DNA from 4 places in the Oryzibacillus soli genome. Region 3 is predicted to be linked to each of the others. Evidence: riboswitches for the same ligand, from Rfam matches in the RefSeq annotation. Region 3 holds a riboswitch; each other region holds the start of a gene.
What was found. Region 3 has a riboswitch for cobalamin ahead of ACSEXW_RS19415 (anaerobic ribonucleoside triphosphate reductase). Riboswitches for the same ligand answer to the same signal wherever they lie in the genome.
Positions count from the first base shown of each region.

Region 1: linked by a shared signal. The riboswitch ahead of ACSEXW_RS12930 (ABC transporter substrate-binding protein) and the one ahead of ACSEXW_RS19415 (anaerobic ribonucleoside triphosphate reductase) in region 3 are both predicted to bind cobalamin.
Region 2: linked by a shared signal. The riboswitch ahead of nrdI (class Ib ribonucleoside-diphosphate reductase assembly flavoprotein NrdI) and the one ahead of ACSEXW_RS19415 (anaerobic ribonucleoside triphosphate reductase) in region 3 are both predicted to bind cobalamin.
Region 4: linked by a shared signal. The riboswitch ahead of metE (5-methyltetrahydropteroyltriglutamate--homocysteine S-methyltransferase) and the one ahead of ACSEXW_RS19415 (anaerobic ribonucleoside triphosphate reductase) in region 3 are both predicted to bind cobalamin.

Region 1 is NZ_JBPPGJ010000008.1:201,051-207,002, reverse strand. Features, by position in the region: gene ACSEXW_RS12950 (bifunctional adenosylcobinamide kinase/adenosylcobinamide-phosphate guanylyltransferase) at 1-217, opposite strand, end outside; gene cobT (nicotinate-nucleotide--dimethylbenzimidazole phosphoribosyltransferase) at 302-1,366, opposite strand; gene ACSEXW_RS12940 (ABC transporter ATP-binding protein) at 1,363-2,196, opposite strand; gene ACSEXW_RS12935 (FecCD family ABC transporter permease) at 2,201-3,235, opposite strand; gene ACSEXW_RS12930 (ABC transporter substrate-binding protein) at 3,237-4,253, opposite strand; cobalamin riboswitch at 4,450-4,645, opposite strand; gene ACSEXW_RS12925 (aspartyl-phosphate phosphatase Spo0E family protein) at 4,781-5,044, opposite strand; gene ACSEXW_RS12920 (aminotransferase class I/II-fold pyridoxal phosphate-dependent enzyme) at 5,189-5,952, opposite strand, start outside.
Region 2 is NZ_JBPPGJ010000006.1:154,054-160,005, reverse strand. Features, by position in the region: gene ACSEXW_RS10120 (winged helix-turn-helix domain-containing protein) at 8-418, shown strand; gene nrdF (class 1b ribonucleoside-diphosphate reductase subunit beta) at 415-1,380, opposite strand; gene nrdE (class 1b ribonucleoside-diphosphate reductase subunit alpha) at 1,420-3,504, opposite strand; gene nrdI (class Ib ribonucleoside-diphosphate reductase assembly flavoprotein NrdI) at 3,491-3,850, opposite strand; cobalamin riboswitch at 4,017-4,222, opposite strand; gene ACSEXW_RS10100 (bifunctional 3-deoxy-7-phosphoheptulonate synthase/chorismate mutase) at 4,727-5,803, shown strand.
Region 3 is NZ_JBPPGJ010000014.1:148,288-154,239, reverse strand. Features, by position in the region: gene ACSEXW_RS19435 (MDR family MFS transporter) at 1-328, shown strand, start outside; gene ACSEXW_RS19430 (DinB family protein) at 501-1,022, opposite strand; gene ACSEXW_RS19425 (methyl-accepting chemotaxis protein) at 1,186-2,700, shown strand; gene ACSEXW_RS19420 (glycoside hydrolase family 88 protein) at 2,886-4,013, shown strand; cobalamin riboswitch at 4,322-4,525, shown strand; gene ACSEXW_RS19415 (anaerobic ribonucleoside triphosphate reductase) at 4,707-5,952, shown strand, end outside.
Region 4 is NZ_JBPPGJ010000037.1:592-6,543, reverse strand. Features, by position in the region: gene ACSEXW_RS27495 (LacI family DNA-binding transcriptional regulator) at 26-1,057, opposite strand; gene ACSEXW_RS27490 (bile acid:sodium symporter family protein) at 1,297-2,307, opposite strand; gene ACSEXW_RS27485 (YheC/YheD family protein) at 2,402-3,157, opposite strand; gene ACSEXW_RS27480 (hypothetical protein) at 3,392-3,556, opposite strand; cobalamin riboswitch at 3,720-3,918, shown strand; gene metE (5-methyltetrahydropteroyltriglutamate--homocysteine S-methyltransferase) at 4,074-5,952, shown strand, end outside.

The DNA of each region.
Region 1 (5,952 bases), on a different contig from region 3:
CCAGCAGCTCCGCCAGCTTCAGGGGCTCCTCCACCGTCGTCCATGGGAAAACACCAGCCTCCCGTGTGCTCCTGTGCAGCTCCACCCGGTCCTGCATCTCGCCGTCCCAGATCCGGGAGGTTGCCACATAGATTCCCCGTCGGCCCAAGCAGGCCGCATACCGCTCCGCGAACCCGCTCTTGCCGCTGCGGGCTCCTCCGGTGACCAATACCAGCATAATGAACCGGCTCCTTCTCTTCGATCCTTGTCAGCCCATTCCCGTCTTCACGTCCTGCTCGCCGGGCCGGTCCCCGGCCTTCGGTTACTCCTGGTTGCTGACTCCCGCCGAAGCGAAGGTCGCCATCTCCGCCATCACGCGGATCGCCGCCTCCACCAGGTGGAAGCACAGAACGGCTCCCGTCCCCTCGCCCAACCGCATGTCCAGCGTCACCATGGGCCTAAGGCCCAAGGCATCCAGCATCAACCGGTGGCCCTGTTCATCCGACAGATGGGAGGCGATCATGTATGCCTGGGATAGCGGCGCCATACGGCTGGCCGTCAGGGCGGCGGCCGACGAGATGAAGCCGTCGATGACCACCGGCTTCCGCTTCTCCGCCGCACCCAGAATCAAGCCGGTCAAGCCGGCGATCTCCAGGCCGCCTACCTTGGCCAGCACGTCCAGCGGGTCGGAGGCGTCCGGCTTGTTCACCTCTAAGGCCTGCGCCAGCACCTTCTGCTTGTGCACGAGCCGCTCGTCCCCGATGCCCGTGCCCCGTCCCACTACGGCTTCCGGAGGAAGACCGGTGAACGCCGACAAGATCGCCGCACTGGGCGTGGTGTTGCCGATGCCCATCTCGCCGGTGGCGAACAGGCCCACGCCCTGATCCGCCAGCTCCAGAGCCAGCTCGTAGCCGACCTGAACGGCGGCCAGCGCCTCCTCCCGGGTCATGGCCGCTTCCCGGGCCAGATTCCGGGTGCCCCAGCGGACCTTGCGGGAGATCAGCTTCTCGTGGGACAGCTCTGCGTTCACCCCGATATCGACGCAGACCACCTCCGCTCCCGCATGCCGGGCCAGCACATTGACGGCAGCGCCGCCGCCCAGGAAGTTCATGACCATCTGGGGCGTCACCTCCTGCGGAAATGCGCTCACGCCTTCCTCGCATACCCCATGGTCGCCGGCCATTACCACCACGGCCTTGCGCCCCAGCTCCGGGGCCAGCTCACCGGTCATGCCGGCCAGCTGCACCGCCACCGCCTCCAGCTTGCCCAAGCTGCCGGGGGGCTTGGTCAGCTGATCCAGATGCGCCGCCGCACGGGCGCAAGCCTCTTCGTCCAGCGGCCGAATGCCGGCCGTCATTTGTTCCAATGATAAGGTTGCCTTCTTCATCGTCTTATCGTCTCCTTTTCCTCTTGCCGGGTATCCCCGGTCTGAATCGGTTCGCTTTCTTCCGGAGTCAGCAGCAGCTGTGGCGCTCCGACAGCCGGATGCGGCATCACCACGGGCCGGGTGCCGTACACCCGCTCCACCAGCTCCTCGCTCAATACCTCCCAGGGCATCCCGATGGCCTGGACTTCCCCATCCTTCAGCACCAGCAGCCGGTCGCAGTACAAGGCGGCCAGGTTCAGATCGTGCAGCACAGCCACCACTGTCAGCCCGCACTCCCGGTTCCACTTGCGCACGTAATCCATCATCTGGAGCTGGTAGCCGATATCCAGGTAGGTCGTGGGCTCGTCGAGGAGCAGCACCGTCGGCTCCTGCGCCATGGCCTTGCCCAGCGCCGCACGCTGGCGTTCGCCTCCGCTCAACTGGTCCACCGCCCGCTCCTCCAGCACCGCCAGCCCCAGCCGCTCCACGATCCCGGCCAGCAGCCCCTCGGCATCGCTCCGGTCCCGCCCGAGCCAATCCTGATGGGGATACCGTCCCATCTCGAGAATCTCCCGCACGGTGAAGCCGACCGGCGGCAGTGCCTCCTGCTCCAGCACCGCCATGAAGCGGGCCAGCTTCCGCCGGGCATAGTCGGACACCTCCCTGCCGTCCACCCGCACGCTCCCCGCATCCGGGCGCTCCGTGCCGGAGATCATCTTCAGCAGGGTGGATTTGCCGCTCCCATTGGGACCGATGATCCCGTAGATCTCGCCCTTGCGCACGGAGCAGCTCACCTGCTTGAGCACCGGCACGCCGTCATAGCTCTTCTGCACGTTCTCCATGACGATCATCGCATTAACCCCCTTGCCGGTATTTGCGCTTGCGCAGCAGATAAGCGAAGAATGGCGCGCCCAGGAGTGCTGTTACCACACCGAGCGGGATCTCCTTCGGAGACAGGACGAGCCGGGCCAGCGTATCGGACCACAGCACATAGATCCCTCCAGTTAGGGCGGACAGCGGCACGATAAGCCGGTAATCCGGTCCGACCGTCAGCCGCACCAGATGGGGAACCACTAATCCGACGAATCCGATGACCCCGCATACGGACACCGCCGCTGCAGTCAGCAGAGTGGACACGGTCAGCACGATCCACTTGGTCCGCTCCAGATCGACGCCGAGATGAGCGGCCTGCTTTTCCCCCAGCGTCAGGAGGTTCAAGGCCCTCACATGCCACCAGATGACCAAGAGTCCGAACACAAAATACGGCAGGAGCACCAGCGAATAGTCCCAGTTCCGCATGGACAGGCTTCCCATGAGCCAGTAGAGGATCTCGTTGACTACCTTGTTGGAGAGACTGACCATAAATGAGACGACGGCGCCCAGGAAGGCGCTGACGACCACCCCCGCCAGAATCAGCGTTTCCACCTTGGACTTCCCGCCATGGGAGGACAGCCGGAAGACCGCCACAAGCGTCAAGGTCCCCGTTGCAAAAGCTACCAGCGGCACGGTAAACTGCCCCACGGCATGCTGCAGCTCGAACAGGATGATGAAGGCGGCCCCGACGGACGCGCCTGAGGCTACGCCCAGCGTGTAAGGGTCGGCCAGCGGGTTCCGGAGCACCCCCTGGAAGCCCGAACCGGCCACTCCCAGCGAAGCGCCGACCAAGACGGCCAGAACCACCCGGGAGAAGCGAACCTTCATAATAATGTTCTCGCTGGCCTGCGGCCAATCCGGATGGACGACACTCCCCAGCAGGGGGAGCTTATGCAGGAGAATCCGCCACACCTCCAGGAGCGGCAGTCTAGCCGAACCCAACGACAAACTCGCAATAATGGAGAAAAGAAGGAGCGCCGCCGCTCCTCCTCCCCATATGATCAGTCGCCTGTTCATCTTATTTCACTTCATCCGGGTGGATCGCCTTCGCCACCTCGATCAGTCCCTTGGTGACACGCGGACCGACCCGGCTGACCAGATTGGAATCCACCGCATACTGCTTCTTGTTCTTCATGGCATCGATGGCATCCCAGCCCGGACGCTTGTTGATCTCCTCCAGGATGGAACCCATGCCCGCTTCACCCTTGGCATAGACGATGACCTCCGGATTGGCCTTGATGATGGCCTCCGGATCGATCTTGTACCAGCCCTTCTTGTCTGCGCCGATGTTGATGCCTCCCGCCAGGGTGACGATCTCGTCCATGAACTCGCCGGAGCCTACGGTCCAGCCCGGGCTGAATTCGATGTACACCCGTTTCTTCGGTGCGTTCTTCACGGCATCGGTCACTTTCTTCAGATCCGCGCGCATCTCGTCAGCGGCTTTCTTGGCTTCCGCTTGGGTGTTCAGGATCTGGCCGAACAGCTCCACCCGGTCGATCGCCTGCTGGAGCGTCTTCGGATCGCTTGCGAACACCTTGACGTTCAAGGCCCGAAGCGCCTCCACCGCCTTCTTATTCACACCGGCGCTGGCGAAGACCACATCGGACCCTGCCGCCACCACCGCTTCCATGTTGGAATTCAGATCGCCGATCTGCGCCTTGCTCTTGGCTTCCGCCGGATAGTCGCTCCACTTGTCCACGGCCACGATCTTGGCTCCCGCTCCCGCCGCGTATACGGACTCCGTCTCGCTCGGGGCCAGGGTGACGATCTTCTCAGGCGCTTTGTCGAAGGTGATCTCCACGCCGGTCGCATCCTTCAGCTTCAGCGGATACACCGTCTTCGAAGCCGCCTGGGTCGCCGCGGGGGGCGTTGCCTGGACAGCCGCCGTGGCCGCGGGCTGAACCGTTGCGGTTGCCGCTGCCGAAGGAGATGCCGAATTGGTGTCCTTGCCGCCGCAGCCCGCCAGGGCCAGGGACAGGGTTAGTGCTGCCGCTGCCGTGACAGCCGCCTTTTTCCGCCACATGTTGTTGCTCATCCGAATCTCTCCCTCGTACGTATGTATGAGATGAGCCTGAATGCCTCGAACAAGACCCAAACGAAAGAACCCTCCGGCCTCTTGCGAGGCGGGAGGGCACAGCAAATCAGAAAGGGGTGCGTTCCGGCGTTCGACGTTCGTCTCACGTCCGGTCGGACTCCGTGATCAGCCTGATCCTTTTCCTCGAAGGATTTCGTCAGCTACACTCGGATGGGCAGGTCTCCTGACTTACGGGTTCAGACGTGCCTCGCCTTCCCATTCCGGCTGCATGCGGAACAGTGGCCTTACGAGGTCGTCCCCGATTCACAGTGGCGGGACCGTGCCGGTTTCACACCGGCTTCCCTTTTAACCTTGCGCGTGAAGCGCGAAGGACCCATCGGCGGGAATCTGCTATTCGGTTCTCATTCAAGCGCGAATCTCTAAGAGCACATTATAGGCATATCCGATGGGAATTACAAGAACTATTTTAGATAACGTTCGTCATACGGTGGGAGGAAGAACATGAAAAGAGCCTTCCCCGTGCGGGGTCAGGCTCTCTGAAAAATTCCCATATATTCGTTCAGCTTCTTATCGAGAATCGTGCTGATTTCCACTACCTTGGGCGCGGTCAAGCACTGCTCCTTCAAAGCCAATTGCTCCATCTTCTTGCGAAGGCTGTAAATTTCTTCTTCCAGGGAGGCGGATGGCGAAGGTTTACTAGATAGTCGGTAAGCCCATTTGGTGCTATGGTTAGGATCGCGAACCAACATGCTACCACGATAAGACCGGCATACGTATTCAGCAAACGCCATTTATATCCCTCCTTTAAGAATTCCCTGGTTAGAATGTTTACAATCCCCTAACATAAGGATACCAGTTTTTATTTGAAAAAGAAAGCGGATTTTACTAGATTTCAAGAATTTGGGGGTCTTGCGCAGGACAATGGACCTGCTCCTTCAGCCCCGCTCCAGCCGCCTCAGGAACTTATCGATCCGATCCAGCGCTTCGATCAGCTGGGCGATCGAATTGGCATAGGTGCATCGCAGGAAGCCCTCCCCGCCCAAACCGAATACGTGCCCCGGAACGGCAGCCACCTTCGCCTCAAGCAGCAGCCGCTGGGCGAATTCCTCGGACGTGAGCCCGGTTCCGGCTATGCTCGGAAAGGCGTAGAACGCTCCCTGGGGTTCATGGCACTCCAGTCCCATGTCGCGGAAGCCCTTGACCACCAGCCTGCGCCTCTGGTTGTAGGAGTCCACCATCCGGTCCTTCTCCTCCATCCCGTTCCGAAGCGCCTCCAAGGCAGCCACCTGGCTCATGATGGGAGCACACATGACCGTATACTGATGGATCTTCAGCATGGCGGCGATCAGCTCCCGGTGTCCGCAGATATAACCCATCCTCCAGCCGGTCATGGCGAAGGCCTTGGAGAAGCCGCTGACTAGCAGCGTGCGGTCCTTCATCCCGGGCAGGCTGGCGAAGCTGGTATGCTTGATCCCGTAAGATAGCTCGGCATAGATCTCGTCGGAGATGACGAGGAGATCATGCTCCTCGACCAGACGGGCGATCGGCAGCATGTCTTCGTAGGTCATAACCCCGCCGGTCGGGTTGCTCGGATAGCAGAGGATCAGAACCTTGGAGCGAGGCGTGATCTTGGCCTTCAGGCTCTCCGCGGTCAGCTTGAAGCCGTCCTTGGCGAAGGTCTCGATCCCTACGGGAATGC
Region 2 (5,952 bases), on a different contig from region 3:
GAACGAAATGGAAACAAACCCTATGGAATGGAATCCGGCCGAGCAATCCCATGTGCTTGCGGTTGGACCGCTACGCTTCAACCGGCAGTCCTTCCAGGTGTTCTCAGATGACCGGGACCTCCTGCTCACCGTGAAGGAATTCTGCATCTTCATGAAGCTTGCCGAGCATCAGAACCAGGTTCTGGAGCGCTCCCGCTTCGCCGGTCTGTTGGCGAAGGACGGGCAGCTGTTCGACCCCGGGTCGCTGACCATCCATATCAAGAACATCCGCAGCAAGCTGGGCAGCCTGAAGACCTGCATCAAGACCGTGTGGGGCGTCGGCTACGAATTCGTCGGCTTTCCCTCCGAACACGCCTCCGGCTCCTCCCAGGAGTCCGTATCCGCCCCCGCCTCCGAGCCTTCGCTCGCTCACCGTTAGTCCCCGAACACAAAATCCTCGTCGGTCAGCTGCTCCACATGGATGGCACGCACGTAGCCATTGCCTTTTTTGGAGAAGAAGTCGTGCTGCTTGGTGTCCGTCCGAAGGCCATTCTGCACTACGGGGTGGATCTCTTCGTCCGGGAACAGGGGGTCCAGCCCCAAGTTCATCCAGGCCTTGTTCGCATTGTAGCGGAGGAAGGCCTTCACCTCGTCCGCCAGGCCCACGCCCGCGTAGAGCAGCTCCGTATAGGCCTCCTCGTTGGCATGGAGCCGGGCGAACAGGCTGTGCAGCTCCTCCTGCGCCTCCGTCTGCTCCGCCTCCGTCAGCTGCGAGAAGAGCTCCTGGGCCAGCGTTCCCACGTAGAGCCCATGGATGCTCTCATCCCGCAGAATCAGGTCGATGATCTCCCCGCTGCTCGTCATCTTCCCCTGCCCCGCCAGATAGAGCGGATAGAAGAAGCCGCTGTAGAACAGATAGCTCTCCAGAAGCACCGACGCTCCCATGGCCAGGTACAGATCCTTGCGGGTCTTGATGCCGTAGTAATACCGGGAGATGGTCTCCGCCTTGTACTGCAGGTTCTCCTGTCCCTCCACCCAAGCGAACACCTTGTCGATCTCTTCCTTCGTCGCCAGCGTCGTGAAGATGCTGCTGTAGGACTTGGCGTGAATCTGCTCCATCATCCCCATGAAGCCCAGCACGGCCTTGCGCTGAAGCCCCTCCGTATACTCCAGAATCTTCGGCATGCCGGCTCCGCCCTGCACGGTGTCAAGCAGCGTCAATCCGCCCAGCACCTTCATGTAGAGCTCCCGCTCCGCATCGGACAGAGCCAGCCACGACATCTTGTCGTCGGACAGGGGAATCTCGTCATCCGTCCAGAACTGCATGATATTCTGATGCCAGAATTCGATGGTGAAATCGTCATCCGGCCGGTTCCAATTTACCGCTTTGATGGCTTCCATGCGGATCTTCTCCTCCAATCGCTCTTGCTTCGGCCTACATTACACCGAGCAGCTGATGCATTCCTCCAAGGTCAACAGGTTGGTCCTGGTATAGTAGAGGGACTTCAGCCCCATGCGTGCGGCGTAGATATAATATCGGGCCAGCTGCCGGGTGGTCACGTCGCTGTTGACATGAAGCACCGTGGACACGCCCTGGTCGATATGCTCCTGGATGGCGGCGATCAGATCCAGCACCTTGAACTGATCCATCTGGTAGGCCGACTTGTAATAGAAATAGTTGTCCCGGCTGAGATACGGCATCGGATAATAGGTCGTCGAGTTGGCGTAAGTCCGGGTCTCGATGGGCGATACGATGGGCATGACGCTGGAGGTGGAGTTCTGGATGTACGAGATGCTCTGCGTCGGCGCGATGGCCAGGCGGTACGCATGGTACAACCCGTGGCGGACCACCTGCTCCTTGAGACGGGCCCAGTCTTCCGGAGACGGCACCTGGATGCCTTGGAACAGCTCCTGCACCTTGGCCGAGGCCGGCCGGTAATCCGTGGCCAGATACCGGTCGAAGTAGGTGCCGTTCGCATAGTCGGACCGTTCGAAGCCCTCGAATACGACGCCCCGGTCCCGGGCGATCTCCATACTTTTCTCCAGCGAGTAGTAATTCATCATCATGAAGAACGTCTTGGCAAAATCCTTCGCCTCTTCGCTCTCATACGCGATCTTGTTCTTGGTCAGGTAGCCGTGGAGGTTCATGGCTCCCAGGCCGACGGAGTGCAGCTCCCGGTTGGCCTTCACCACGCCCGGCGCATTCTGAACCCGGGTCATATCGCTGACCGCCGTCAGCGCCAGCATGCCTTCATGCACGGACTCCCGCACCTTGCCGCTCTCCATGACGTGGACGATGTTCAGCGATGCCAGATTGCAGCTGATGTCCCGCCGGATATGGTCGGGCTCGCCGTAGTTGCCGATCTCCGACGTCTCCTGCAGCTGGAAGATCTCCGTGCACAGGTTCGACATCTTCACGCTGCCCAGCCGCTTCAGGGCGTGGCCCCGGTTGGCATTGGTCCGGTTCATCATGTACGGATAGCCGGATTCCAGCTGAATGGCGGCGATCTTCACCAGCATCTCCCGGGCGCCCATCACCGCCTTCTTGCGGACGCGGGGATCCGCCAAGAGGGTCTCGTACATCTCGTCGATATCCATGTCGTCCAGATGCTGGCCATAGGCCTTCCACACACTGTACGGGGCAAAAACATGCAGCGGCTCGTTCTTCTCCGCCAGCTTGTAGAACTGCTCCGGCACGATCAGGCCGATGGACAGAGTCTTCAACCGCGACTTCTCGTCCGCGTTGATCTTCTTGCTGTCCAGGAACTCCAGCACATCCCAGCCGAAGATGTTGTAATAGGCCGCTCCGGAGCCCTTGCGCTGTCCCATCTGGTCCGCGTAGGAGAAGGCATCCTCCATCAGCTTCAGCACGGGCATGATGCCCTTGGCCGCCCCCTCGACGCCCTTGATGGGCTCGCCCCTGCCGCGTAGCTTGGACAGGTTGACGGCCACGCCGCCGCCGATCTTGGACAGCTGCATGCAGGTGGACAGCACGTAATTGATGGAATTCAAGGAATCGTCCATCTCGAGCAGGAAGCATGATACCATCTCGCCCCGGCGCTTCTTCCCCGCATTCAGGAAGGTGGGCGTGGCCGGCTGCAGCCGCTGCTCCATGATGGAGGCAGCCAGGGTCCGCGCCAGCTGCGCATCTCCACGGCCCAGATAGAGGGCGGTAATGGCGGCGCGGTCAGGGTAATGCTCCAGATAGAGCTTCCCGTCGTCGCTCTTCATGGCGTAATCCGTATAGAACTTGGACGCCGCCATATAGGAGGCGAACCGGAAGCCGTAGCCATGGGCAAGGTCATAGACGCTGGCTACCTCCTCGGCACTGTACAGGGCGTACACGTCCTCATAGTAGTGATGATCGATCATATACCGGACCTTCGCATCCGTATCGGGGAAGGACATCGTCCGGCCCGCCGTCTCCTCCATGAAGGCGTCGACCGCCTCTAGGTCCTTATCCAAACGGAAGAAGCCATCGGCATCCTTCATCATCAGCATGTTGTTCAGTTCAATATGACGCAACCGCACGCACCTCCGTCAGAAATCTCTCCACATCCCGCTCCGTACCCGACAGCTCGAACTTGCACAGCACCGGTACGCCGAAGAGCTCGGACACCCGGTCCGCACTGCCGGCAAAGTGCTCGCCCCAGTTACGGTTGCCGCTGGCCGCCACACCCCGGAGGTAGTTCCGGTTCTTCTGCAGGAAGTGGAGCACCTTCCCTGGAGCCTGTCCCATCCCCGTCGTATAGGTCACCAGCACGAACGGGGCGTCGACCTCCAGGGCTTCATCGATGCGGACGGCAGGCAGATTCAGCTTCTTTACGAATTTACCGACATGGCCGGTTCGGGAATCATAGGCGATGAGCAAGGCTCTTCAATCCTTTCAACAGGTCATTGGGGGCCAAAAAAGCGCCTCCCGGCTCCCATGGGGAGTCCTAGAGACGCACGAAGAGCAGGGTCCGTCCATTCCCAGCCCATACAGGCCGGAACGGGTAAGCCGCTATCGAACACGCCCCTATCTCCCGTAGGGAAGGTGTCATCCATGGAAACAGGCAGGTCTCCTGGCTCTGGCGTCATCACCCGCCGCTCCTTCCCGGCCGGAACGACCAGTGGATACGTGTGGCGGATTCTTCCATTACAGTGGCGGGACCGCACCGGCTTTGCACCGGCTTCCCTATTAAGCCTGCGCCGGCTGGTTGTGTCCAATACCGGGGTAGGCACCTGTTCCAATCAATATGTAGTAGGTACCATTGAATACTACAACGATATCTAGCAACTGTCAATGCGAAATTGACAACTTTTCAACAATTTCATAGACTTCAGCGCTTTATTTCGACACATCATAGACGCCAGAACGCGTTCCAGCGTCTTCTTGCTTTTTGCGGAAGGGGAAGCGTATAATCGGCAAAAAATAGGAACCATATCGCGAAACACCATGCAGGAGAGAGTAATCGGACCTGCGGGACCGACAGGGAAGGTTTGCCGGAGACTGAGAGCAGACCTAAGGGACCGAACCGATGAAGTTCACTCCGAAGTGGGGCCTTGAACGGAGCTGATGCTCCCATTAGAGGCTGCCGGTTTCATACCGTTATCATGATTCGAGGAAAGTGCTGCGGACATCCGGAAATTCCGGCCGCACCTTTCGAACGAGGGTGGTACCACGGCTTCCTGTCCCTTCTTTTGGGGATGGGAGGCCTTTTTTGCTGTATCTGGGAAGATTAGGACCAAGGAGGAATGATGGAGGATGGAAAACCGTCAGTTGGAGGAATTGCGGGGCAAGCTTGACGCGCTGAACGGACAGCTCCTGGAGCTCATCTCGGAGCGCGGGCAGGTGGCCCAAGAAATCGGAGCGTTGAAGCAGAAGCAGGGCATTCCGAAGTTTGACCCTGTCCGGGAGCATGACATGCTGGAGCGGCTCGTGGCGATGAACAAGGGTCCGTTCGACGATGCGGCGGTTCGGCACCTGTTCAAGCAGATCTTCAAGGCTTCGCTGGACCTGCAGAAGATGAACCACAAGAAGGATCTGCTGGTCAGCCGGAAGAAGCAGGCCGAGGATACGGTCATCACCGTCCGGGACGCCGTCATCGGCGGAGGCTCGTCGATGCTGGTGGCCGGCCCCTGCTCGGTGGAGAATTGGGAGCAGATGCGGACCGTAGCGGCTGCCCTGGTCCGGTCCGGCGTCCGCGTCATGCGGGGAGGCGCCTTCAAGCCCCGCTCCTCCCCTTATGACTTCCAAGGCCTGGGGATGGAAGGGCTCAAGATGATGAAGGAGGTGGCGGACGAGTTCGGGCTCATCACCATCAGCGAGATCGTGAATCCCGCCGATATCGGCCCGGCCACGGAGTATATCGACATCATCCAGATCGGCGCAAGAAACATGCAGAACTTCGAGCTGTTGAAGGCCGCGGGCGAAGTGGATACGCCGGTGCTGCTGAAGCGGGGCCTGGCCGCCACCATGGAGGAATTCCTGCTGGCGGCGGAGTACATCGTCTCCCGCGGCAATTCGCAGGTCATGCTGATCGAGCGGGGCATCCGCACCTATGAGAAGTGGACTCGCAACACGCTGGACATCTCGGCGGTGCCGATCCTGAAGCAGGAGAGCCACCTGCCGGTCCTGGTGGACGTGAGCCATTCCACCGGGCGCAAGGACATCCTCGTCCCCTGCGCCAAGGCCGCTCTGGCGGCAGGCGCCGACGGCATCATGGTGGAGGTGCACCCGAACCCGCCGACGGCCCTCTCCGATGCCGAGCAGCAGCTCGACATCCCGCAGTTCGAGAAGTTCTTCGCCGATGTGCGGGCCTCCGGCTTGTTCAAGGCGTAGCGCGGAATGTGAATGCCCCGCCCCCTGTTGGTGAAGGGGACGGGGCATGTATCGTTTACGGCGTATACACGATGTTGTCGATGTACAGGGGATCCGGTGTAATCCGAGCCGCCGTTGGCCACTTTCAGAAATGTACAAAAGAAACCTCT
Region 3 (5,952 bases):
GATGCCGGTGAACACGCACATCTTGAAGGCCGCTCCCCGCAAGCTGGTCAACCGGGTTACCCCGCTGACCACGGCGGCCCAGCAGGTGGTCGTATCGTTCGCCGTGGCCGGACTTACCGGCTACCTGTCCTCGCGGATCACCGACCATATGGCGGCCGCACAAGGGAACCAGGGCGCTGCGATGGTGGCCGCCTTCGGCGACACCTTCTTCCTGTCGGCATGGATCGCCGTCGGCAGCGCCTGCATCGCCATCTTCCTCCGCAAGCCGAAGCTGAAGGAAGGGGAGGAGCCCGCAATCCAGCCGGCTTCCGCTACCATGGGCCACTAACCAATCGAATCGTGTCATACACCAGCCGCCGAACGGGACCGAGCCCGCTCGGCGGTTTTTCTTATGATGCCGCGCGGATCATTCTGCCCTGGCCTTCAGCGAATACAAGAAACGCGTGCAGGGGAAAGCCGGAGGCCTAGGCCTCCGGCTTTCTTCTAATCGGCTGTGGCGCTTAGGGGAACAGCAGGAACCCCGGCTCAAAGCACTTGCGGAGCAGGATGAGCTGCCCGGCATGGTAGGCCAGGTGCTGGGCCGTGTAGTGGAGGATGAACTCGGCGGACAGCTGCTGCTCCGTATACGTTCGGGCCAGATCGTCCTCGGTCAACCGGGTCAGAATGTCCCGGCTCTGCCGGTCCGTCTCGTCCAGAGCGGCCAGGAGCTCCTCCAAGGAGAACCCGCCGGCCGCGTTCATCTCCAGATCGCGGTCTCGGTCCAGCGGCAGGCCTCCGAGCTTCTGGCCGATCCACTGGTGCTCGGTTCCCCGGAAGTGAAGCAGCAGATTGCCGATGGAAAGCGAGGTGCCGGTCAGTCGCTTCCAGAGATGCTCCTCCTGGAGGCCGGCGGCTCCCCGGCGGATATACATTTTGGCTTGGTCGATGTTGGATGCAATGGAGCGAAGGGGAGCGGGGACCGCAGGGTCAACCGGCCATTTCCAGCTGTCATCCGTGGGCAAGAGGGACTGATAATGAGTCATTCGAGCGTACCTCCCAAATTTTGTTAATCCCATTATATCCATGTTGGGCCGGGGGAGATAGTTTCATTTTGGTAGCATACATCTGGAAAGATTATCGACATTATTCGACAAAATACGATATAATTAGAGAGATCACAACATTCATCAGGGGGGAACTGGATTCATGCTTAGAGAAAAAAACCGGCTGATGCTCACCTACGCTCTGCTCGGCGCCGTCTTATCCGTGCTGGTTCACGCGGGCTTCCTGCTCTACGGGCACGGGGAGGATCCTGGCGCCGCCCGGCTGGAGGCGGAGTCTATCGTGCTGCTGCTTCTCCCTGCTCTTACCTGGGCCGCTGCTTTCTATATGCATCTGCGGAAGCGGGATGAAGCCGTATCGTGGCTCATCACCTGCTCGCTGACCTTCTTCAGCATGTCGACCGTGGCCGGAGCCCAAGGCATGGTGGAATTCCACTTTTCCATCTTCATGGTCGTGGCCTCGCTAGCATACTTCCAGCGGGTGGACATGATCCTTCTCTCTACGGCCTTATTCGCCGTCCAGCATCTTGGGGGCTACCTGTGGTTTCCCGCGCTGGTCTACGGCACCCATCATTATTCCTTCTCCATGGTGCTGGCGCACGCGGTCTTCCTGCTTCTGACCTCGGGGGCGACCATCCAGCAGATCCTGTTCAACCGCAAGCTGAATGGGAGACTGGAGGAGGAGAAGCAGCGGAAGAACGGGCTGATCGGACATACGGTCAGCCAGCTGGCGGAGGCTTCGGGCAAGCTCCTTGAGCTGGCGGAGGATCTGTCCGGGAATGCGCAGGCAACCCTTGCGGCCAGCAGCTCCGTCAACGGGGCGGTAGAGGTAGCCCGGGAAGCGACGGCCTCCCAGACGCGGGGGGCGTCGGAGAGCGCACGGGCCATGGCCGAGATGGCGGTGGGGCTGGGCAAGATTGCAGAGGCGGCTTCACAGGTATCCGAAGAATCCGCCGGAATGCTCCGTCAATCCGGGGCGGGAGAGGAAGCTGTACAGTCGATGGTCAGCCAGCTCGTCCGCATGCAGAGCTCGACCCGGGATATTTCCGGCGCGGTGGAGCAGCTGGAGGGGCACTCCGAAGAGGTGGGCACCATAGCGGCGGTCATCTCGGACATCGCAAGGCAGACCAATCTTCTGGCTTTGAATGCGGCCATCGAGGCCTCGCGGGCTGGTGAGCACGGACGGGGCTTCCAGGTAGTGGCAGCGGAGGTGCGCCGGCTGGCGACGCAATGCGGGGAGTCGGCCATGGAGATCGGCGGGCTGGTAGACAAGATCCGGCAATCCATGGTCCAGGTAGCCAAGCTGACGAAGGACAACGTCGAGGAGACGGAAAAAGGAAGCCGGGCGGCCCAAGAAGCCGGCGGCGCCTTCGCCGCCATCCTGAACGGCACCCGGGAGGTGGCGGGGCAGATTCACGACATCTCCTCCGCCTCGGAAGAGCTCTCCGCCGGCTCCGAGGAGGTGGCCGCCTCCGTAGAGGAGATGGCCCGTGCCGCTGCGGAAGTGTCGGCGGAGGTGGACCGGATCGGCAGCGCCTCGAAGAGCCAGCAGATCAGCATGGACCGGGTCATGGGCTCGGTGCTGGAGCTGAAGGGCCTGCTGGTGGAGCTGGACCGGCTGGCCGCCCGCTTGTCGGACGAGCGGGCTGGGGAAGCATAAGGGAATCCGATTACATGATCACCGGCTTGAAGGGCCGTTCTGACACGCCATCCTAAGGGTGGCGTGTTTCTTTTTGTGCCGTGAGAGCAATTTTGACCCTTGCAATTTAAACGTTTAAATAATATGATGAAGCTAAAGTCATTCATCGATTAATCAAGAGAATGATCCCGGGGAGGATACAGGTTATGTGGAAACAAGCGATCGACGAGGCGGTCTCCAGAGTCAAAGTGAACATCGGCCGGTACAAGGGGCAGTTCCCCCATGTCGGCATCGACGGCGGAGATTACCAGCTGACACACAATACGGATTGGACCGAAGGCTTCTGGTCCGGCCTGCTGTGGCTGAGCTATGAATATACAGGGGATGAAGCCTACAAGAAGGCCGCCGTCGGGACCGTGGAGAGCTTCCGCAACCGGCTGGAGAAGAACATCAATCTGGACCACCACGACATCGGCTTCCTGTACTCCCTGTCGAGCAAGGCCCAGTGGATCATCGAGCAGGATGAATCCGCCCGGCAGCTGACCCTTCAAGCCGCCGACGTGCTTCTGAAGCGCTGGCGTCCCGAAGCCAAGCTGATCCAGGCTTGGGGACCGCAGGGGGATCCGGTCAACGGCGGACGCATCATCATCGACTGTCTCATGAACCTGCCGCTTCTGTATTGGGCTTATGAGCAGACCGGCGATCCGAAGTACAAGGAAGTGGCCGCCCTCCATGCGGAGAAGAGCCGCCGCTTCCTGGTGCGGGGCGACGATTCCTCCTACCACACCTTCTACTTCGATCCGGCCAACGGCAACGCCATCCGCGGCGGCACGGCTCAAGGCTACGAGGACGGCTCCACCTGGACCCGCGGCCAAGCCTGGGGCATCTACGGCTTCGCCCTCTCATACCGCTACACCAACAACGTGAAGTTCCTCGAGGCTTCGAGACGCCTGGCCCGCTACTTCTATGAGCAGCTCCCCCGCGACCGCGTCGCTTACTGGGACTTCAGCGCTCCGGTGAACGCAGAGACGAAGCGCGACAGCTCCGCCTCCGCCATCGCGGCCGCCGGTACGCTGGAGCTGATGGAGCACCTGGAGAGCTCCCACCCGGACTATGGCTACTTCGCCGGCCAGGTGACCCAATCCATGCGCTCCTTGGTGGAGAACTACTCCACCGGCTCGGATCCGCAGCCGCAGGGACTCCTGAAGCGGGGCTCCTATTCCGTTCGCGGCGGCGCCTCCCCCGACGACCATGTAATCTGGGGCGACTACTACTACCTGGAAGCGCTCCTCCGGATGGAGAAGGGCCTGAAGGGTTACTGGTACGAAAAGTAAGTGGTTCTCAAGGCAAGACGGCCGGGCGATGGCGCCCGGCCGTCTTTGCTGCTTATTGGCAAGTGGAAGTGTCACCGGCAGGCTGGCTTGATATATCTCAAGAGCCCAGGAGAACAACCCCTCGGCCCCCCCTCGGCCCCCCCTCGGAATTCCGTTCTATGCCCTCGCCGCCCGGCAGATTTAACCCTAGGATGGGTGCAGATTACACGGGCTTGAGGCGAGGGGGACCAAAGCCCCATCTTCGTCATTGTTCATCGTTCCTCCATTGACACTATCAATATATTGGTGTACTCTCGTAACATTGTCACTATATGTAGTTATGAACAGGGTGTCTGCACCGGTCGGCGTCGACCGCCGGTCAGGCTTAATAGGGAAGTCCGGTGCGATGCCGGCGCGGTCCCGCCACTGTAATGGAAGAGTCCTTAGGGGGGAACCACTGGCGCATGAGCCGGGAAGGCCCTATGGGGCGACGACGCCAGAGCCAGGAGACCTGCCCGTTCATGGACACATGACACCTACGGAGATGGGGGACGTGTTCGATACGGTTCGGATAATCAGATACCCGGCGGGAAGACCCGTGCGGACCGGTTGCGGTCTGTATGGACGGAGGGTAGCTGGCGGCCGTGCGTCTTTTGTCGTCTTCGCAGGCGGTGGAAGGCGCACTTTTATTTTGGATGGGGAGCTGTTGGACGCATGATCGAGTGCATCAGGAAACGGGACGGACGGGAAGCGCCATTCTCATTGGCCAAAATTGAGCAAGCCCTGGAGCGGGCCTTGGAGGCCACCCATGAAGCGGAGGCCGTACGGGCCTCCCTCTTGGCGATGCAGGTTGTTGCAACGCTGGAGCGGGAGGGGGCCGGCAGCGCTCCTCAGGTGGAGGAGATCCAGGACACGGTGGAGCGCGTGCTCATGAAGGAAGGGCTGGTCCGGACCGCCAAGGCGTACATCCTGTACCGGGAGGAGCGCACGAAGATCCGGGAGCGGGGTACCCGCCTGATGAAGACCTATGAGAGCATCACGTTCCAGGAAGCCTCGGAGAGCGACATCAAGCGCGAGAATGCCAACATCGACTGCGATACCTCCATGGGTATGATGCTGAAGTACGGCTCCGAGGGGGCCAAGCAGTTCAACGAGCTGTTCGTGCTGAAGCCGGAGCATGCCCAGGCCCACCGCAAGGGCGACATCCATATTCACGATCTTGATTTTCTGACGCTGACCACCACCTGCTGCCAGATCGACCTGGTGAAGCTGTTCCACGGAGGCTTCGGCACCGGACACGGCCGAGTGCGGGAGCCCAATGACATCCGCAGCTACGCGGCCCTGGCCTGCATCGCCATCCAGTCCAACCAGAACGACCAGCATGGCGGCCAGAGCATCCCCAACTTCGACTACGGGCTGGCCGAGGGCGTGGCCAAGACCTACGTGCGGCATTACCGGGGGAATCTGGTCAAGGCCTATACCTGGCTGTGCCGGCTGGACGCCGCCGGAGCGGACAAGCTCCGCGGGGACCTCGAGGGCTTGGAGGCCACTGCTGGCTATGTCCGGCCCAGCCTGAGCCGCCCGCCGGAAGAGCGGGAGCGGGAGGCCGCGCTTCTGGCAGCCGCCGGAGACTGGGACGAGGCCTCCCTGCGGCAGGCCCAGGAGCTGGCGGAGCAAGCGGCTCTGGCCGAGACGGAGGAGAGCACCCACCAGGCCATGGAGGCCTTGATCCACAACCTGAACACGATGCACAGCCGGGCAGGGGCCCAGACCCCGTTCAGCTCCATCAATTACGGAACGGATACCAGCCCAGAGGGCCGCATGGTGATCCGCAACATCCTCTTGGTCACGGAGAAGGGCTTCGGCATCGGGGAGACTCCCATCTTCCCGATCCAGATCTTCCGGGTGCTGGAGGGCGTGAACTACAACCCCGGCGATCCCAACTACGATCTGTTCCGGC
Region 4 (5,952 bases), on a different contig from region 3:
GCCGAAGCGGCCCGATCCCGCTTCCTTACGTCCCGCTGGACTGGCGAACCACCAACCGGGTCGCCAGAACCTCGCGCTCATGCCCTCCCGCCTCATCGTTCGGCGGTCCCTTCTCCGCCAGCTCCAGCACTCGTTCGGCCGCCCGTCTCCCCATCTCATAGAAGGGGACATGAACAGTGGTCAGAGGCGGATCCGTCAGGCTGGCGCCATCCGAATCGTCATACCCGGCCACCCGGATATCCCGGCCGGGCACCACGCCGAAGCTGCGGATACCCTGCATGAAGCCGATGGCCATCCGGTCATTGGCGGCGAAGACGGCGTCCAGCTGCCCGAGCCGGTCCCGCAGCCGCTCCGCTGCGGACAGGCCGCTGCGCCGGCTGTAATTGCCCTCGGCCATAAGCGCCGGATCTGGGGTTCGCCCCGCCTCCCGGAGCGCCCGCCGGTATCCCTCCAGCCGGTCCCGGCTGTTGGAATAGTGGGCGCCGCCGTTGATGAACCCGATCCGCTCCGCGCCCAGCGAGAGCAGATGCCGGACCGCCTGGTAGCTGCCTTCCTCGTGATCCGCGTCCACCTCGTAGAACCGCTCCTCCGGGTAGTGCTGGTTCACGATGCAGAAGGGCAGCCCTTCCCGGTCCAGCTTGCGAAGCGCCTCCCGCTCGTGCGGCAGGTCGCTGGCGCCTAGGATGACGAGGGCGTCCACCTTCTGGGTCCGGTAATGGGAGATGTAATCCATCTCCTCCTCGGGGGAACGGAAGAGAAGCAGCAGGCCGTAGCCCATCCGCTGCACCGCTTCCCCAATGCCGCTCAGAATTTCGGAGAAATAATAGGTGGAGAACAGATGCACCTTCGGCACCGAGGGCAGCACTACCCCCAGGTTGCCGCTCTTGCCCCGGGCGAAGCTCCGGGCTATCGCACTCGGCTGGTAGCCCAGCTCCGCCGCAGCCTCCAGCACCTTCCTCCGGGTCTCCTCCTTCATGGGTCCCACCCCGTTCAACACACGGGACACCGTCGCCTCCGACACGCCGGCCCGCTCCGCTACTTCTCTGCGGGAAACCATTCGCGCCCTCCTTCCCTGCACCTTGATGCCTGATCATTTTGATGAATGTACACGCGTACATTATCCGATTTATTCCATCTGCTGTCAACCGGGATTTCTCCCTCCTGGCCGCCCTCTCAAGCCAAAAAAGCCGGTTTCCGACGCTTACATCGGAATTCCGGCTTTCTTGCTCGTGCTATGTGCTCTGTTCGGTCCAATCCGTTCCGGTCCTATCCGGCTGAGCGGGGTCAGCCAGCGGCTTAACCCGCCGCCCGACGCCCCTCCGAAAGCGGAACACCTGGGGCTTCCTTCTTCTCCGCCCCCGGTCCGAGACCGTACTTCCGGTTCAGCATATAGGCATAGGTGGAGGCCAGAATCTGCTGGAACAAGGTGCCGACCATGACGGGGAACACCACCGCCGGGGCAAAATAGGTCGCGGCCAGCACCGTGCCCGCGCTGATGTTGCGCATGCCGCTGTTGAATGTCATGGCCACGGTGACGCCGAGCTCCGCCTTCATCCTCCGGGAGGCCAGCCAGCCCCAGAAGTAACCGGTAGCCGCCACCCCCAGCACCGTCAGGGCGATCCCGACGGACTTCCAGGAGAAGGTGGTGAAGTACGGCGCCACCACAGATGCATTGATGGAGACGACGGAGATGAGCCCCAGCTTGCTGAAGGGGGCCAGCTTGGGGCCCCAGGTGCTTTTGACCTGTCCGCGGGTCCAATGGTTCAGCGCCATACCGGCCAGCGAAGGCAGCACTACCATCCACAGAAGCCCCTTCATCATGCCCCAAGTATCGATGTTCACGTTTGCACCCACCAGCAAATGCAGCGTATACGGGACTACGAAGGGGGAGAGGAACGTATCCAGCAGGATGATCGACAGGGTCAGCGCGATGTTGCCTTGATATAAGGAGACCCACATGAAGCTGACGATCCCGGTGGGGATGATGAACGCCAGCGCCAGGCCGGTAATCGTATAGGCGTCCCCGTGGAAGAACAGCGAGCCTGCACCGAAGGACAATAGAGGCATCCACACGTGCAGAATGAAGAGACACACCAACAGCGGCGCCGGGTGCAGCAGCACTTTCTTCAGATCCTTGAAGCCGGAGCCGAGGCTCCCCGAGAAGGTCATGAAGGCGAAGATCCACGGAACCAGGAAGGCCGCCGGCTTCAGCCATACGGAAAGGAAGACGCCAAGCAGCAGGCTGCATGGCGTGACGAACGGCATCCACTTCTCAATAAAGCGGTTAAAGGCATAAGCAGCTTTCATCTTTTGTTATCCCTCGATTCCACCCAACAGCGTATCGTTTCGGGTCTAGTTCGTATAGGACTACTATACCTCAAGGCGGGCTCGAGAAGCGTGATTATTTTTTGGACATTTGAATCCGGCCGTAGGCCCGGGCGTAACGGATGACTTTCCGGAAGACGCTTTTATCCTTCAGCGCTTTGAAAATATACGGGTCCGGGCAGGTGTTGACCTCCAGAATCCAAGGCTTGAACGAATGGTCAACGGCAATGTCCAGGCCGATCTCCTTGATTCCGGGATAACGGGCCTCCAGCTTCCGGGCGACCCGGACTCCCAGCTGCTTCAGCCCGCCGCGGAACCGGTCCCGTCTGGCGCGATCGAGATAAGACCCCATCAGCACGGAAACGGGCTTCAGCGTCCCTCCGTTATGGAAGTTGGTGACGATCTTGCGCGGATGGGCCACCCGGCCGATCATCCCCGTCGCTTCCCATGAGCCGTTCGGCGTTTTCTGAACCATGACCCGGATGTCGAACCGGCGGCCGCCATGCTTCAGAAGATGGATGCCCTTCTGGACGAGGTAGGTTCGTCCCTTGGTCGCCTTCACCAGATCCTGATACAGCCCGTTCAGGTCCGAGAAGGTCCGGATTACGGTGCCGGATTGATATTTGTAGATCCCCTCCGTCAACTCCACCCGCATGACCCCATTGCCGAACGTTCCCCGGTCCGGCTTGACGTACACCATTCCATAATGGGACAGCATGGCTCCCAGCGTATCTTGGGTCAATCTCTCCGTGTGAGGAATATGACCTTTGATTTTCGAGTCCGCACCGAGGGTCTGCGTTTTCTTCCACTTGCTGTGGACAAACCGCTGCATGTACCTCTCCCTTTCTTGTTCCGGCTTGATGGGCAGGAATCCGCCGCCAGGAGCGTGCACCGCCGCGGAGGCCTTCTCCCTTGGCAATCCTGCGAGACATCTTATCCTATGCCGGCCGTACCGGATTGGCGAGGGCGAACAGGCAATCGGCAATAAGCCCCCTGGCATACTGCCAAGGGGCACTCAAGGAATGCATATGTGGGAATCACGTGCTGATGACGCCGGATGGACCGTTTAGGCCGCCATCGGGGCGGTCCGCTCTTGTAGGGTTGGGGCCACGGTCTCCGCCGGTGCCGGAGGCAGCCGGGTCTCCCTGCCGGAGTTGCGGCCGGCGCATCCGGCCATCCACGTTAGGATCAGGCCTGCGGCGCAGAATAGAATCAGCTTGCCTTTTGACATGTCGGTTCTCCGTCCTTTCCCCATCAATATATGTAACGCACCCACGCGCTCCGACCTAACGGAAGTGAACATTTCTTGGACAAAAAGATCCGTTGTTCCGCTTCGGCACTTTGGAAGTATTGCATATTTTTACGTTTGAATGTATGATTATCCATATTGGAATTATTCCATATTGGGATTAGGTGCTCTGTCCAATTAGAACCGGATCAGAGCTTAAAAGGGAAGTTCGGTGAAAAACCGACGCGGTCCCGCCACTGTAACAGAGGAGTCAGCGTGAATGACGCCACTGATCTTCGGATTGGGAAGGCTACGCTTGATGATGATTCTGGAGCCAGGAGACCTGCCTATTCTGACAGCACTGCCGTACCTACGGGAGATAGGGAGGTGTTAGATGGACCGTCATAATGCGCGATTATGAGGGCGTCTTTCCCTATGCTTTTTAGGGGAGAGACGCCTTTTTGATTTTCGGAAGTAAGCGGTTGGTTACGATTATGAACGATACGAGGAGAATCATACTATGGCCCTATGCAGTATTCTAGGTTACCCAAGAATTGGTTTCGACCGGGAGTGGAAAAAAGCGCTGGAAGCATTCTGGTCCGGGAAAATCGAGGAGACGGAGCTGCATCTCAAGCTCCAGGACATCCGTCTCGGTCATTTGCGTAAACTGCAGGACAAAGGAATCGACCTGATCCCGGTTAACGATTTCAGCTACTACGATCATGTACTGGATACGGCCGTCATGTTCGGCCTTATACCTGACCGGTTCCGGCATAAGGACGGTCCCGTCCCGCTATCCGTCTATTACGGAATGGCGCGCGGCACGAAGGATGCCACGGCCAGCGAAATGACCAAGTGGTTCAATACCAACTACCATTACATTGTTCCGGAGCTGCACGATGCCAATCCGGTACTGACAGAGAACCGCCCCCTGCAAGCCTACCGTGAAGCGAAGACGAAGCTAGGCCTTGAAGGCAAGCCTGTCGTTCTAGGCCCTCTTACCTTCCTGAAGCTCGCCAAAGGTTATACGGCCCATGAGACGGACTTGTGGCTGGATCGTCTGATTCCGCTCTACGTCCAAATGCTGCAGGAGCTTGCCGCTGAAGGCGTTCAGTGGGTACAAATGGACGAACCGATTGCCGTTGTCAGGTTGACAGCTGAGGATATACAGCGGCTGAAACGAATCTATGCGAACCTGGCTGAAGCCGTCCCGTCCCTTAACATCATGCTGCAGACATATTTTGAATCGGTTGAGAACTACAGGGATCTCATTACTCTTCCCGTAAAAGGCATCGGGCTCGATTTCGTACACGGTCTCGACGGGAACCTCTCTTCCCTTAGGGAGCATGGATTTCCTAGCGACAAAATTCTTGGCGCAGGCGTGATCAACGGAAGGGGGATCTGGCGTGCTAATCTTGATGATAAGCTGGCCCTGCTCGATGAATTGCAGCAAGCGGTTCCGGCAGAGCGCTTGATCCTGCAATCCTCCTGCAGCTTCCTTCATGTGCCGGTATCCACCGAGCGTGAGACGAAGATACCCTACGAGATCAAGGGGGCCCTTGCCTTCGCAGATGAAAAGCTTGACGAACTGGTCCTTCTGAGAAGGGCGGTTACAGAAGGCAAACCAGCGGTTGCCGAGGAATTGATGACAGCGGCCGAGGCGCTTGACCGATTGAAGCAGTCCCCTTCCCGCAATCGCATCGATGTCCAGGAAGCGGTAGCCTTGATGACGGCACAGGATCCTAAGCGAAGCAAGCCGTTCGAGGTGCGCCGTATTGCACAGCAGGCAAAATGGAAGCTGCCCTTGTTCCCTACAACGACCATCGGAAGCTTCCCCCAAACCTCTGATGTCCGCAAGGCGCGCCAGTTATGGCGTAAGGGCGAATGGACGAAGGACCAATATACGGCATTCATTCACGAACAGATCGATACTTGGATGAAGCTTCAGGAAGAGCTTGGTCTGGATGTTCTCGTACACGGCGAATTCGAACGGACCGACATGGTCGAATTTTTCGGGGAGAAGCTGGATGGCTTCGTGTTCACTCAAAACGGATGGGTGCAATCCTATGGCTCCCGCTGCGTAAAACCGCCGATCATATACGGCGACGTTGCTTCTAGAGGCGATATGACGGTTTCGGAGACCGTCTATGCCCAGTCGCAGACCGATCGTCCGGTCAAAGGAATGCTGACAGGCCCGATCACGATTCTGAATTGGTCGTTCGTCCGCGAGGATATCCCACGAGAGCAGGTCGCCTACCAATTGGCCTACGCACTCCGTCAGGAGGTTCTGGCATTGGAACAAGCGGGCATCGGGATGATTCAAGTCGATGAGCCTGCGGTTCGCGAAGGACTTCCCTTGAAGGAGGAGGAGCATCAGCACTATCTCTCCTGGGCGGTTA